Regions from separate parts of the Klebsiella grimontii genome, predicted to be linked through region 2. Evidence: predicted binding sites of a transcription regulator. Region 2 holds the regulator's gene; the other holds the start of a gene.
What was found. The regulator sigma-54, encoded in region 2, starts transcription at its own class of promoters, with help from an activator protein. The targets are predictions, from matches to a motif close to GTTGGCACANNTTTCGCTNT.
Positions count from the first base shown of each region.

Region 1: a site for sigma-54 is predicted at 2,623-2,642, ahead of norV (anaerobic nitric oxide reductase flavorubredoxin). Genes of this name have one in related genera too.

Region 1 is NZ_CP169721.1:1,209,149-1,216,334, reverse strand. Features, by position in the region: gene ACE3MN_RS05860 (DNA-binding transcriptional repressor) at 1-36, shown strand, start outside; gene gutQ (arabinose-5-phosphate isomerase GutQ) at 29-994, shown strand; gene norR (nitric oxide reductase transcriptional regulator NorR) at 957-2,501, opposite strand; gene norV (anaerobic nitric oxide reductase flavorubredoxin) at 2,689-4,134, shown strand; gene norW (NADH:flavorubredoxin reductase NorW) at 4,131-5,264, shown strand; gene ACE3MN_RS05835 (HoxN/HupN/NixA family nickel/cobalt transporter) at 5,519-6,532, opposite strand; gene hypF (carbamoyltransferase HypF) at 6,544-7,186, opposite strand, start outside.
Region 2 is NZ_CP169721.1:548,429-555,614, reverse strand. Features, by position in the region: gene ACE3MN_RS02645 (calcium/sodium antiporter) at 1-779, shown strand, start outside; gene kdsD (arabinose-5-phosphate isomerase KdsD) at 776-1,780, shown strand; gene kdsC (3-deoxy-manno-octulosonate-8-phosphatase KdsC) at 1,795-2,361, shown strand; gene lptC (LPS export ABC transporter periplasmic protein LptC) at 2,358-2,933, shown strand; gene lptA (lipopolysaccharide ABC transporter substrate-binding protein LptA) at 2,902-3,447, shown strand; gene lptB (LPS export ABC transporter ATP-binding protein) at 3,454-4,179, shown strand; gene rpoN (RNA polymerase factor sigma-54) at 4,227-5,660, shown strand; gene hpf (ribosome hibernation promoting factor) at 5,683-5,970, shown strand; gene ptsN (PTS IIA-like nitrogen regulatory protein PtsN) at 6,036-6,524, shown strand; gene rapZ (RNase adapter RapZ) at 6,570-7,186, shown strand, end outside.

The DNA.
Region 1 (7,186 bases), 660 kb from region 2:
ATCGAAGTCATTATTACTGGAGAACATCATGAGTAACTTTCTGTTAGAAGCCGGACGCCAGACCCTAATGCTGGAGCTTCAGGAGGCGAGCCGCCTGCCTGAACGCCTGGGCGACGACTTCATCCGCGCGGCGGAAACCATCATCCACTGCGAGGGCAAACTGGTGGTCTCCGGTATCGGCAAATCGGGCCATATTGGTAAAAAGCTGGCCGCCACCTTCGCCAGTACCGGCACCCCGGCATTTTTCGTCCACCCGGCGGAAGCGCTGCACGGCGATCTCGGGATGCTCGACAGCCGCGACGTGATGCTGTTTATCTCCTACTCCGGCAGCGCCAAAGAGCTGGATCTTATCGTCCCGCGCCTGGAGGAGAAGTCGATTCCGCTGCTGGCGATGACCGGTAAATCCACGTCGCCGCTGGCGCTGGCGGCGAAAGCGGTGCTCGATATCGCGGTGGAACGCGAAGCCTGCCCGATGCACCTCGCCCCAACCTCCAGCACCGTCAATACCCTGATGCTCGGCGACGCGCTGGCGATGGCGGTGATGCAGGCCCGCGGCTTTAACGAAGAAGATTTTGCCCGTTCGCACCCGGCTGGGGCGCTGGGCGCGCGGCTGCTGAACAAGGTTCACCATCTGATGCGCCGTGACGGCGACGTGCCGCGCGTAGACGTCGACACCAGCGTGATGGACGCGATGCTCGAACTCAGCCGCACCGGCCTGGGGCTGGTGGCGGTCTGCGATGAGCGCAATCACGTGCAGGGCGTGTTTACCGACGGCGACCTGCGCCGCTGGCTGGTGGGCGGCGGCAACCTGCAGGATATCGTCAGCCAGGCGATGACCCGCAACGGCGTCACCCTGCAGGCGGAAAGCCGCGCGATAGAAGCCAAAGAGCGCCTGATGAAGCACAAAATCAGCGCCGCTCCGGTGGTGGATAAAAACGGCCAGCTGGTCGGCGCGATTAACCTGCAGAACTTTTATCAGGCCGGGATCCTTTAAGGCCCAGACGCTTCGCCAGCCGGTGCAGGTTGGCGACGTCGAGCCCCAGCGCGCGGGCGGCGGCGGCCCAGTTGCGGCCGTTAGCCGCCAGCGCGCTGGCTATCGCTTCGCGCTGGAACGCCTCCGTCGCCTCACGCAGGCTCACCGCTTCCGCCGCCGGCTGCGGGCTGACGCCCGGCAAGGCCGGCGCTTCCCCGGCCAGCTGAAAATGCTGCGGCTCCAGCACGATGTCATTACCCGCCTGCGTCGCCCGCGCCAGCACCACCGCCCGATGAATCGCGTGCTCCAGCTCGCGCACGTTGCCCGGCCACGGCCAGGCCAGCAGTCTGGCCCGCGTCGCCTCGCTTAAAATCACCTGCGCCAGCCCCATGCGCAAACGGCACTGTTCGCAGAAATAGCCGGCCAGCAGCACCACGTCATTTTCCCGCTCGCGCAGCGCCGGAACCGATAGCGGAAACACGCTCAGACGATGATACAGATCGGCGCGAAAACGCCCCTCCACCACCTCCTGACGCAGGTCGCGGTTGGTGGCCGCCAGCACCCGCACATCAACCCGCAGGCTGCGATCGTCGCCGACGCGCTGAATATCGCCATACTGCAGCACCCGCAGCAGCTTGGCCTGCAGCGCCAGCGACAGCTCGCCGATTTCATCGAGGAACAGCGTCCCGTTGTCCGCCATTTCAAATTTACCGCTGCGGTTGCTGATCGCCCCGGTAAACGCCCCTTTAACGTGACCAAACAGCTCGCTCTCCGCCACGCTCTCCGGCAGGGCCGCGCAGTTAAGGTACACCAGCGGATTGGCCGCCCGCGGCGATCCCTGATGGACCGCTTTCGCCACCAGCTCTTTGCCGGTCCCGGTCTCGCCGCTAATCAGCACGTTTAAGTCGGAAGCCGCGACGATGTCGATCTCCTTCTTCAGCTGCAGCATCGGCGCCGACAGGCCAATGATCTCCTGACGTTCGGCTGGCGGATATACGATAGCCTGCTCCGGCAGCACGTTTTGGCTCTCCAGCCGGGCGATCAGCAGCGCGTTATTCAGCGCCCCGGCCACCAGCGCGGCAATCAAGCGCAGCTCCTCGTCGCTGAAGCTGTCAAAACGGTCCGCATCCATGCCGTCGAGGGTCAGCGCGCCGATCAGGGTTTGCCCGGCAAACAGCGGCAGGCCGACGCAGGCGTGCACCTTCAGGCTCTCCTGACCGGGGATCAGCCCATCATAGGGGTCCGGCAGGCTGCTATCCGCCGGGAAACGCACCACGTCCCCCGCGCGGGCAATCGCCTCCAGCCGCGGGTGGCCTTCAAGGGCAAAGCGCCGGCCAAGCACGTCCTGGGCCAGGCCATCAATCGCCAGCGGCACAAACTGGTGCGCTTCGTAACGCAGCAGCGCCGAAGCATCGCAGCCGAGTATCTGCCGCAGGGTGGTAATCAGCCGGGAAAAACGGTCGGCGTGGCCGAGATCGCTTTGTAAATCAATGGCGATTTTCGCCAGGGCCTCGACGGAGAAACTCATTGTCGCCTCATAGTCATTCTGACAATCCACATAGTCATATCGACTATTTTAACCATTGTCATTTTGACATCAACAGATTTATCGGAAAATAAAAAACACATTAAATTCAATAAATTAAAAACATGGCACGCATCTTGATATAAGCAAAATATCTTTTTTGAACAACGCTGAATTAATTGAGGTTGCTATGTCTATTCTGGTTAAAAATAACATTCATTGGGTTGGCCAACGCGACTGGGAAGTGCGTGATTTCCACGGGACTGAATACAAAACGCTGCGCGGCAGCAGCTACAACAGCTATCTCATCCGGGAAGAAAAAAATGTGCTGATCGATACCGTCGATCATAAATTCAGTCGCGAATTCGTGCAGAACCTGCGCGGTGAAATTGACCTCGCCGATATCGATTACATCATTATCAACCATGCGGAAGAGGATCATGCCGGCGCGCTGACCGAACTGATGACGCAAATCCCGGATACCCCGATCTACTGCACCGCCAACGCTATCGACTCCATTACCGGCCACCACCATCACCCGGAGTGGAACTTTAAGGTGGTGAAAACCGGCGACAGCCTGGATATCGGCAACGGCAAACAGCTGATTTTCGTCGAAACCCCGATGCTGCACTGGCCGGATAGCATGATGACCTATATGACCGGCGACGCGGTGCTGTTCAGCAACGACGCCTTCGGCCAGCACTACTGCGATGAGCATCTGTTTAATGATGAAGTTGACCAGGTTGAGCTTTATGAACAGTGCCAGCGCTACTACGCCAACATTCTGACCCCGTTCAGCCGCCTGGTGACGCCGAAAATTAGTGAAATCCTCGGCTTCAACCTGCCGGTAGATATGATTGCCACCTCCCACGGCGTGGTCTGGCGCGATAACCCGACGCAGATCGTCGAAAAATATCTCGAGTGGGCGGCGGATTATCAGGAAGACCGCATCACCATTTTCTACGACACCATGTCCAACAACACCCGCATGATGGCCGACGCGATCGCCCAGGGCATTACCGACGTGGACCCCCGCGTAGCGGTGAAAATTTTCAACGTCGCCCGCAGCGATAAAAACGACATTCTGACCAACGTGTTCCGCTCGAAGGGCGTGCTGGTCGGCACCTCCACCATGAACAACGTGATGATGCCGAAAATAGCAGGGCTGGTGGAAGAGATGACCGGCCTGCGTTTTCGTAACAAGCGCGCCAGCGCCTTTGGCTCCCACGGTTGGAGCGGCGGCGCGGTTGATCGCCTGTCCACGCGTTTACAGGATGCAGGCTTTGAAATGTCCCTGAGCCTGAAGGCCAAATGGCGCCCGGACCTTGACGCGCTGGAATTGTGCCGCGAACACGGTCGTCAGATCGCCCGCCAGTGGGCCCTCTCCCCGCTGCCGGCGAGCGAGGCGCAACCAGCCGCGCCTGAGGCAACGCCCTGCGCCGCGCCCGCGGTAGCCGATCTCGGCCCGAAAATGCAGTGCAGCGTTTGCCAGTGGATTTACGACCCCGAACAGGGCGAACCGAACCAGGACGTTCAGCCGGGTACACCCTGGAGCGAAGTCCCGGATAACTTCCTCTGCCCTGAATGTTCGCTGGGTAAAGATGTGTTTGATGTGCTGGCGTCGGAGGCAAAATGAGTGATGGCATCGTCATCATCGGCTCGGGCTTCGCGGCCCGTCAGTTGGTGAAAAATATTCGCAAGCAGGACCCGAACATCCCGCTGACCCTGATCGCCGCCGACAGCATGGATGAGTACAACAAGCCGGATCTCAGCCATGTGGTCAGCCGCGGGCAGAACGCCGACGATCTGACCCTGCAAACGGCGGGCGAGTTTGCCGAGCAGTACAATCTGCGCCTGTTTCCGCATACCTGGGTCAGCGATATCGACGCCGATAATCAGGTTGTGAAGAGCCAGGACCGCGAGTGGCGCTATGACAAACTGGTGCTGGCCACCGGCGCGACGCCGTTTATCCCGCCGGTGCCGGGCCGCGAGCTGATGCTAACCCTCAACAGCCAGCGGGAATACGGCGCGGCGCAAAGCCAGCTGCGCGATGCAAAAAGGGTGCTGATCGTCGGCGGCGGGCTGATTGGCTGCGAGCTGGCGATGGATTTCTGCCGCGCCGGCAAAGCGGTGACGGTGGTGGATAACTCCGCCAGCATGCTGTCGGCGCTGATGCCGCCGGAAGCCAGCAGCCGACTGCAGCATCGTCTGACCGACATGGGCGTGGATCTGATGCTGAAGTCGCAGCTGCAAAGCCTGGCGCAGAACGCCGACGGAATTCGCGTCACTCTTGACCGCCAGCGTACGCTGACGGTGGATGCGGTGGTCGCCGCCGCCGGTTTGCGCCCGGAAACGGCGCTGGCGCGGCATGCGGGTCTGCAGACGCACCGCGGCGTGGTGGTGAACAGCCAGCTACAAACCAGCCATCCGGCAATTTACGCCCTCGGCGATTGCGCGGAAATCAACGGCATGGTCCTGCCGTTCCTGCAGCCGATTCTGCTGAGCGCCATGTGCCTGGGGAAAAATCTGCTGACTCAGCAGGGAGAACTGAAGCTGCCGCCGATGCTGGTGAAGGTTAAAACGCCGGATTTACCGCTGCACCTGGCGGGCGATACCCGGCGCGAGGATCTGACGTGGCATATCGTTGCCGCCAAAGACGGCCTGGTCGCGAAAGGCGTTGACGCCGAAAACCAGCTGCGCGCTTTTGTGGTCAGCGAGGATCGTATGAAAGACGCCTTTGCGCTGCTCAAGCAGTTGGTGAGTTAGCCTGTATGAACTGACGTTATTCCCGGGTCGCGGCGTAAACGCCTTACCCGGGCTACCCAGCCGCGCATACAGATTCACAGCAGCCTGCGGTCCTGTAGCCCGGGCAGGCGCTTTGCGCCGCCCCCGGGAGCAGCGCGCAGAGTGGCATAATTTCCCGGAGGCGATGCTTGCGCATCTGTCCGGGCTACCGGCCAGCAGATGGCCATTAACCTGTAGCCCGGCTAAGCGCAGCGCGAGCCGGGGAAATGCCCAACCTACCGCGCCAGGTTATCGTATCCGCGCCAGCGGTAGTTGAGTACCGACAGCACCCAGCAGGCCACGAACAGCCCGACCACCACAAAACCGGCGTCGCCGAGATGGTCATTCAATGCGCCGATCCAGCGCCAGACGCCGCCGCTGAGGGAAAACTTATCCATCACCAGTCCCAGCGCTTCCAGGCCGCCGATAAACAGCGCCACCACCACCGAGGTGCCGGTAATGGTCATATTGTAATAGAGCTTACGCTGCGGCTTACTGAACGCCCAGCCGTAGGCGCCGACCATCAGCACGTTATCAAGCGTATCCACCAGCGCCATCCCGCTGGCGAACAGCGCCGGAAAAACCATAATCGACCAAATCGACATCCCGCTCGACGCGCTGGCCGCAGAAATCCCCAGCACGCCGATTTCCGTCGCCGTATCAAAGCCGAGGCCAAACAGAAAGCCCACCAGATACATCTGCCAGCTGCGGTTAATCAGGCGGAAGGTTTTCCCGAACACCCAGCTCATCATGCCGCCGCCGGTCATGACCTCATCGCTCACCTTTTCGCCCTGCTTCCACGCCCGAAAGCTGCGCCAGACGCTGCGCAAAATGACCAGATTGATAAACGCCATAGCCAGCAGGAACAGCGCCGACACGGCAGTGCCGATAACGCTGCCGGTCTCGTGAAACCAGCTCATCTGCTGGCCAAACGCGGTGGCGGTCGCGGCAATCGCCGCCGACGCCAGCACCACAATCGACGAATGTCCCAGCGAGAACCACGCGCCAACGGCAAAAGGCCGCTTCCCCTGCTGCATCATTTTGCGGGTCACGTTGTCGATCGCCGCGATATGGTCGGCGTCCACCGCGTGGCGCAGACCGTAACCCCAGGCCAGCAGGCTGGCGGCCATCAGCGCGCCGCTGCCGCCGAACGCCGCAAACGCCCAGCCCCAGGCCAGCAAATTGGCGGCAATCAATGCCAGCACCAGCGCCGCTGCGCGCGGCTGCTGACGCAAAATCGTCACTATCATGTCGGTGTCCTTTAAGCCTGCAGGCGGGCCGCAGCGATAACCGCCTGGCCGAGGGCAATCGCGCCATCGCCTGCGGGCAGCTGCTGCGGAAAGAGCAGAGTAAAATCGGCCAGATAAAAGGTCAATCGCGCCGTCAGCAGGCGGTTGTGCAGTACCCCACCGCCGAAGGCGAGCGTGTGAATATTGCGCGCGTTCGCGTAATCGCGCATCATCGCCGCCAGCCCGCGGGCCAGCGCATCATGAAAGGCCCAGGCTTTTTGCGCCGGACTCGCCTGCCAGCTCAGCCACCGCTGCCAGAACGTCGCCAGATCCAGTTTTCCATCGCGCCACGGCAGCGTCGCCGGATGATCAACCCCTTCGCAGGTCGCCGCCAGCGCTTCCAGACGGCACGCCGCTTCCCCCTCATAGCTCAGGGTGAGCGGGGCGCAGCCCAGCGCGCAGGCGACGGCATCAAACAGCCGTCCGCACGACGACGCTTTGGGCGCATTTATGCCGCGCTCAATCGCTCGCGCCAGCAGCGGCCAGTTTTGCTGACGCAGTGCGGCGGTTGCAGGATAATCTTGCCAGTCAGGGACAAATGCCAGGCAGTGGGCGAGCAGATTGCGCCACGGCTGACGCGCCGCGAGGTCGCCGCCGGGCAGCGCCACCGCCGGC
Region 2 (7,186 bases):
ATCTGGCGATCGGCACAGCTCTGGGATCGAATATCACCAATATCCTGCTGATCCTCGGCCTCACCGCTCTGTTTCAACCTTTTACCGTGCATTCTGATATCCTGCGCCGCGAATTGCCGCTAATGTTGCTGGTCAGTTTACTGGCAGGATTTGTGCTGTACGACGGGCAGATTACGCGGATAGATGGCCTTTTTTTGCTGGCGCTGGCGGTACTGTGGCTGTTGTTTACCCTTAAGATTGCCCGCCTTGCGGAACGCCAGGGGAACGACAGCCTGACCCGTGAACAGCTGGCGGAGCTGCCGCGGGAGGGCTCGCTTCCCGTCGCGCTGCTCTGGTTGGGCGTCGCGATGATAGTGATGCCGATGGCCACGCGGATGGTGGTGGATAACGCCACGGTGCTGGCAAACTTTTTTGCCATCAGCGAACTGACCGTCGGCTTAACGGTCGTTGCCATCGGCACCAGCCTGCCCGAGCTGGCCACCGCCATCGCCGGAGCGCGAAAAGGCGAAAATGACATCGCCATCGGCAATATCATTGGCGCTAATATTCTGAATATCGTACTGGTTCTCGGGCTCCCCGCGCTGATTGCGCCTGGCGCCTTTGCCGCCGAGGCCTTTACCCGCGACTATGGCGTCATGCTGCTGGTCAGCCTGATCTTCGCGGTGCTGTGCTGGCGTCGTAAACAACAGCCCGGTCGCCTTGCCGGCGCCCTGCTGCTGGGTGGTTTTGTGCTTTGGTTAGCGATGCTGTACTGGACAGCGCCGCTCTTCGTTGAATGATTCGGGATAACATTATGTCGCAAATAGATTTGCCAGCGGATTTTGACTTTCAACGGGCAGGCCGTGAGGTGCTGGACATTGAACGTGAAGGTCTGGCCCAGCTCGATCAATATATTAATGAAGATTTTACCCGTGCCTGTGAGACCATTTTTCGCTGTACCGGTAAAGTTGTGGTGATGGGAATGGGTAAATCCGGCCATATCGGGCGAAAGATGGCCGCAACGTTCGCCAGCACCGGGACATCAGCATTCTTCGTCCATCCCGGCGAGGCCGCGCACGGCGATTTGGGCATGGTCACCCCCTGCGACGTAGTGATCGCGCTATCTAACTCCGGGGAATCAAATGAAATTCTCGCCCTGATCCCGGTGCTTAAGCGCCAGCAGGTGTCGCTTATCTGTATCACCAGCCGACCGGAAAGCAGCATGGCGCGCGCGGCGGATATTCATCTGTGCGTGAAGGTGCCCAAAGAGGCTTGCCCGTTAGGGCTGGCCCCCACATCAAGCACCACCGCCGCGCTGGTGATGGGCGATGCCCTTGCCGTCGCGCTGCTGGAAGCCCGCGGTTTTACCGCTGAAGATTTTGCGCTATCGCATCCCGGCGGCGCGCTGGGCCGTAAGCTACTGCTGCGGGTCAATGATATCATGCACACCGGCGATGAAATTCCGCATGTTGGCCTGGAGGCCACGCTGCGCGATGCGCTGCTGGAAATCACGCGCAAAAATTTAGGCATGACCGCTATTTGCGACGATGAAATGAATATCATCGGCATTTTCACCGATGGCGATCTGCGCCGCGTCTTTGATACCGGCATTGATATGCGTAACGCCAGCATCGCCGAAGTCATGACGCGAGGCGGCATCCGCATCCGTCCCGGTACGCTGGCCGTTGATGCGCTGAACCTGATGCAGTCCCGTCATATCACCTGCGTACTGGTTGCCGATGGCGACCGTCTGGTAGGTGTGATACATATGCACGATCTCCTGCGCGCGGGCGTAGTGTAAGTAAGGAAAAAATAATGAATAATGCTGATGCCCTGATAACGACCTGCTATGGTCCGGTAAGTCAGGGCTTTATTGACCGGGCGGCGAAGATCCGTTTACTGATACTTGATGTGGACGGCGTTCTGTCCGACGGTCTTATCTATATGGGCAACAACGGCGAAGAGCTGAAAGCGTTTAACGTGCGCGACGGCTACGGTATCCGCTGCGCCCTGACTTCAGAGATTGAAGTAGCGATAATTACCGGGCGAAACGCTAAACTGGTGGAAGATCGCTGCCAGACGCTCGGCATCACCCATCTCTACCAGGGGCAGTCTGATAAGCTGCTGGCGTTTCATGAGCTACTCAATAAACTGGCCGTTAGCGCGGATGAAGTGGCCTATATTGGCGACGATCTGATCGACTGGCCGGTGATGGCTGAAGTGGGTTTAAGCATAGCGGTAGCCGATGCGCATCCGTTGCTGCTCCCGCGCGCGGATTACGTCACTCGTATCAACGGCGGTCGCGGAGCGGTACGCGAAGTGTGCGATTTGCTACTATTGGCGCAGGGCAAGCTGGATGAGGCCAAAGGGCAATCTATATGAGTAAAACCAGACGTTGGGTTATCATTTTACTATCGCTGGTCGCGCTGATCCTGATCGGCCTGAACCTGGCGAGTACGGACGATGCCACCCAGCAAGCGATCAATCCTGACGATCCGACGTATACCAGCGAGCATACCGATACCGTCGTTTATAGTCCCGAAGGGGCGCTTAACTACCGGCTAATCGCGGAACACGTAGAGTATTTTTCCGAACAGCAGCTCTCGTGGTTCGCAAAACCGGTGATGACCACCTTCGATACGAATAAAGTACCAACCTGGTCTATCAAAGCGGATAAAGCTAAGTTGACGAATGACCGCATGCTGTATCTTTACGGGCACGTTGAGGTTAATGCGCTGACGGCGGATTCTCAACTGCGCAAAATTACGACGGATAACGCCCAGATAAACCTGGTGACGCAGGATGTTACCTCCGATGACATGGTGACGTTGTACGGAACAACATTTAATTCCAGCGGCCTGAAAATGCGCGGGAACCTGCGCAGCAAAAATGCCGAGCTGATTGAAAAGGTTAGAACCTCATATGAAATTCAGAACAAACAAACTCAGCCTTAAGATTGCGCTCGCCAGCGCCTTACTGGCCGCCAGCCTGTCGGCACAGGCCAAAACGGGTGATACCGATCAGCCGATTCATATTGAATCCGATCAGCAGTCGCTGGATATGCAGGGCAACGTCGTTACCTTTACGGGTAATGTCGTCGTCACTCAGGGTACGATCAAAATCAACGCCGACAAAGTCGTCGTGACCCGTCCGGGCGGCGAAAAAGGCAAAGAGGTTATCGATGGCTACGGTAACCCGGCCACCTTCTACCAGATGCAGGACAACGGCAAACCGGTAAAAGGCCGCGCGTCGAAAATGCATTATGAACTGCAAAACGACTTTGTCGTCCTGACCGGCAATGCGCATCTGGAACAGATCGATAGCAATATCCAGGGTGACAAAATCACTTACCTGGTGAAAGAACAAAAAATGCAGGCTTTCAGCAATAAAGGCGGGCGCGTGACCACGGTTCTGGTTCCTTCGCAGCTGCAGGATAAAGGTAGCGATCAGTCAAAGAAGGGTAAGTAATTCGTTATGGCAACATTAACTGCAAAGAATCTTGCTAAAGCCTATAAAGGCCGCCGCGTCGTGGAAGATGTCAGTCTGACCGTGAATTCGGGCGAGATTGTTGGCCTGCTCGGTCCGAACGGCGCCGGTAAAACCACTACCTTCTATATGGTTGTTGGTATCGTACCGCGCGACGCGGGCAACATTATCATCGATGATGAAGACATCAGCCTGCTGCCGCTGCACGCGCGCGCGCGTCGCGGAATCGGCTATTTGCCGCAGGAGGCCTCCATTTTCCGCCGGCTGAGCGTTTACGATAACCTGATGGCGGTATTGCAGATTCGCGACGATCTCAGCAACGAGCAGCGCGAAGATCGCGCGAAAGAGCTGATGGAGGAGTTTCACATTGAGCACCTGCGCGATAGTCTCGGCCAGGCGCTCTCCGGTGGTGAACGGCGCCGCGTCGAGATCGCCCGCGCGTTGGCCGCTAACCCGAAATTCATCCTGCTGGATGAACCCTTTGCCGGCGTTGACCCCATCTCCGTTATCGATATCAAACGCATTATTGAACACCTGCGCGACAGCGGTCTTGGCGTCCTGATAACCGACCATAACGTCAGGGAAACGCTGGCCGTTTGCGAGCGTGCTTATATCGTCAGCCAGGGCCACCTGATAGCCCACGGTACGCCGCAGCAAATCCTTGAAGACGAGCAGGTTAAGCGCGTGTATCTTGGGGAAGACTTCAGACTCTGATAGGGTAGAGGTTACAGACGTTTTAGCCGGAGATATTGGCCCTGAATATGAAGCAAGGTTTGCAATTAAGGCTAAGCCAACAGCTTGCCATGACGCCACAACTGCAGCAGGCGATTCGTCTACTGCAGCTGTCCACGTTAGAACTCCAGCAAGAACTCCAGCAGGCGCTGGACAGCAACCCGTTGCTGGAGCAAACCGATCTTCACGATGAGGTAGAAACCAAAGAGGCCGAGGATCGCGAATCTCTGGATACCGTCGACGCCCTTGAGCAAAAAGAGATGCCCGAAGAGCTGCCGCTTGATGCCAGCTGGGATGAGATTTACACCGCCGGAACGCCATCAGGCAACGGCGTCGATTACCAGGATGACGAACTGCCCGTCTACCAGGGAGAGACCACGCAAAGCCTGCAGGATTACCTGATGTGGCAGGTTGAACTTACGCCATTCACCGATACCGATCGCGCCATCGCGACCTCTATCGTCGATGCCGTTGATGATACCGGCTACCTGACGATTTCTGTCGAAGACATCGTGGAAAGTATTAGCGACGATGAAATCGGACTTGAAGAAGTTGAAGCGGTTCTCAAGCGCATTCAGCGTTTCGACCCCGTCGGCGTGGCGGCAAAAGATTTGCGTGATTGCCTGCTGGTTCAGCTTTCACAGTTTGCCAAAGAGACGCCGTGGATTGAAGAAGCCCGCCTGATCATCAGCGATCATCTCGATCTGCTGGCCAACCACGACTTCCGCAGCCTGATGCGCGTAACCCGCCTCAAAGAAGAAGTGTTAAAGGAAGCGGTAAATCTGATCCAATCGCTGGATCCGCGCCCGGGACAGTCGATCCAAACTGGCGAGCCAGAATATGTCATTCCTGACGTTCTGGTGCGTAAAGTCAACGATCGTTGGGTGGTTGAGCTCAATTCAGATAGCCTTCCGCGCCTGAAGATCAATCAGCAGTATGCCGCTATGGGTAACAGCACGCGCAATGACGCTGACGGCCAGTTTATCCGTAGCAACCTGCAGGAAGCGCGCTGGCTGATCAAGAGCCTGGAGAGCCGCAACGACACCCTGCTGCGCGTCAGCCGCTGTATCGTCGAACAGCAGCAGGCTTTTTTTGAACAAGGTGAAGAGTTTATGAAACCGATGGTGCTGGCGGATATCGCTCAGGCCGTCGAAATGCATGAATCCACTATTTCACGCGTTACTACGCAAAAATACCTGCACAGTCCACGCGGTATTTTTGAGCTGAAGTATTTCTTCTCCAGCCATGTGAACACCGAAGGCGGCGGCGAAGCATCGTCGACGGCCATTCGCGCGCTGGTGAAGAAATTAATCGCCGCGGAAAACCCCGCGAAACCATTGAGTGATAGTAAGCTCACCACCATGCTATCCGATCAGGGTATTATGGTGGCACGGCGAACCGTTGCTAAGTACCGAGAGTCTTTATCCATTCCGCCGTCAAATCAGCGCAAGCAGCTGGTTTGACCCAACCGATAAGGAAGACACTATGCAGCTCAACATTACAGGACACAACGTCGAGATAACCCCCGCGATGCGCGATTTCGTTACCGCGAAGTTCAGCAAACTGGAGCAGTTTTTCGACAGGATCAACCAGGTCTACATTGTGTTAAAAGTGGAGAAGGTGACGCAAATTGCGGACGCCAATCTGCATGTCAACGGTGGCGAAATCCATGCCAGTGCGGAAGGCCAGGATATGTATGCTGCTATCGATGGTCTTATCGATAAGCTGGCAAGACAGTTAACAAAACATAAAGATAAACTGAAACAACACTAATTGTCCGGGCAATCGCCTACGCCAACCGCCTGCCGGCGGTTGGCAAGGAGAGCTCAGGTGAAATTATGATAAATAACGATTCGGCTCTACAACTGAGCAATGTCCTTAACCAGGAATGTACCCGTAGCCAGGTTCACTGCCAGAGCAAGAAACGCGCGCTGGAAATCATCAGCGAGCTGGCGGCAAAGCAGTTAGGCTTATCGTCCCAGATAGTGTTCGAGGCGATCCTTACCCGTGAGAAAATGGGCAGTACCGGGATTGGCAACGGCATTGCAATCCCCCATGGCAAACTCGAAGAGGATACGCTGCGGGCCGTGGGCGTTTTTGTCCAGTTGGAAACCCCGATTGCCTTCGATGCTATCGACAATCAACCCGTCGATCTTCTGTTTGCCCTTCTCGTTCCAGCAGATCAGACAAAAACGCATCTGCATACGCTCTCGCTGGTGGCGAAACGTCTGGCGGATAAAACGATTTGCCGCCGTCTGCGCGCTGCGCAAAGTGATGAAGAGCTATATGAAATCATCACTGAAGCAGGAAGCAGCGATGAGGCATAACAGGGGTCGCACCTTACTCTTTATCGTACTGAGGAGAAACGGTACATGGTACTGATGATCGTCAGCGGCCGTTCAGGGTCGGGGAAATCCGTCGCCCTGCGAGCGCTGGAAGATATGGGTTTTTACTGCGTGGATAACCTGCCGGTTGTGCTCTTGCCCGAGCTGGCGCGCTCGCTCGCCGACAGAAACATCTCGGCCGCGGTCAGTATTGACGTGCGAAACATGCCTGAGTCGCCGGAAATCTTCGAGCAGGCGATGAAAAATCTGCCCGCAGAGTTTTCACCTCAGCTGCTGTTCCTGGATGCCGATCGTAACACCTTGATTCGCCGCTACAGCGACACGCGTCGTTTGCATCCCCTCTCCAGCAAAAACCTGTCGCTGGAGAGCGCCATTGATGAAGAGAGCGACCTGCTGGAACCTCTGCGTTCCCGCGCTGACCTGATCGTCGATACCTCAGAAATGTCGGTACATGAGCTGGCAGAAATGCTGCGCACGCGTTTGTTAGGCAAGCGCGAACGCGAGCTAACGATGGTGTTTGAATCCTTTGGCTTTAAGCACGGTATTCCCATTGATGCTGATTACGTTTTCGACGTACGCTTCCTGCCGAACCCGCACTGGGATCCGAAGCTGCGCCCGATGACCGGTCTGGATAAACCCGTGGC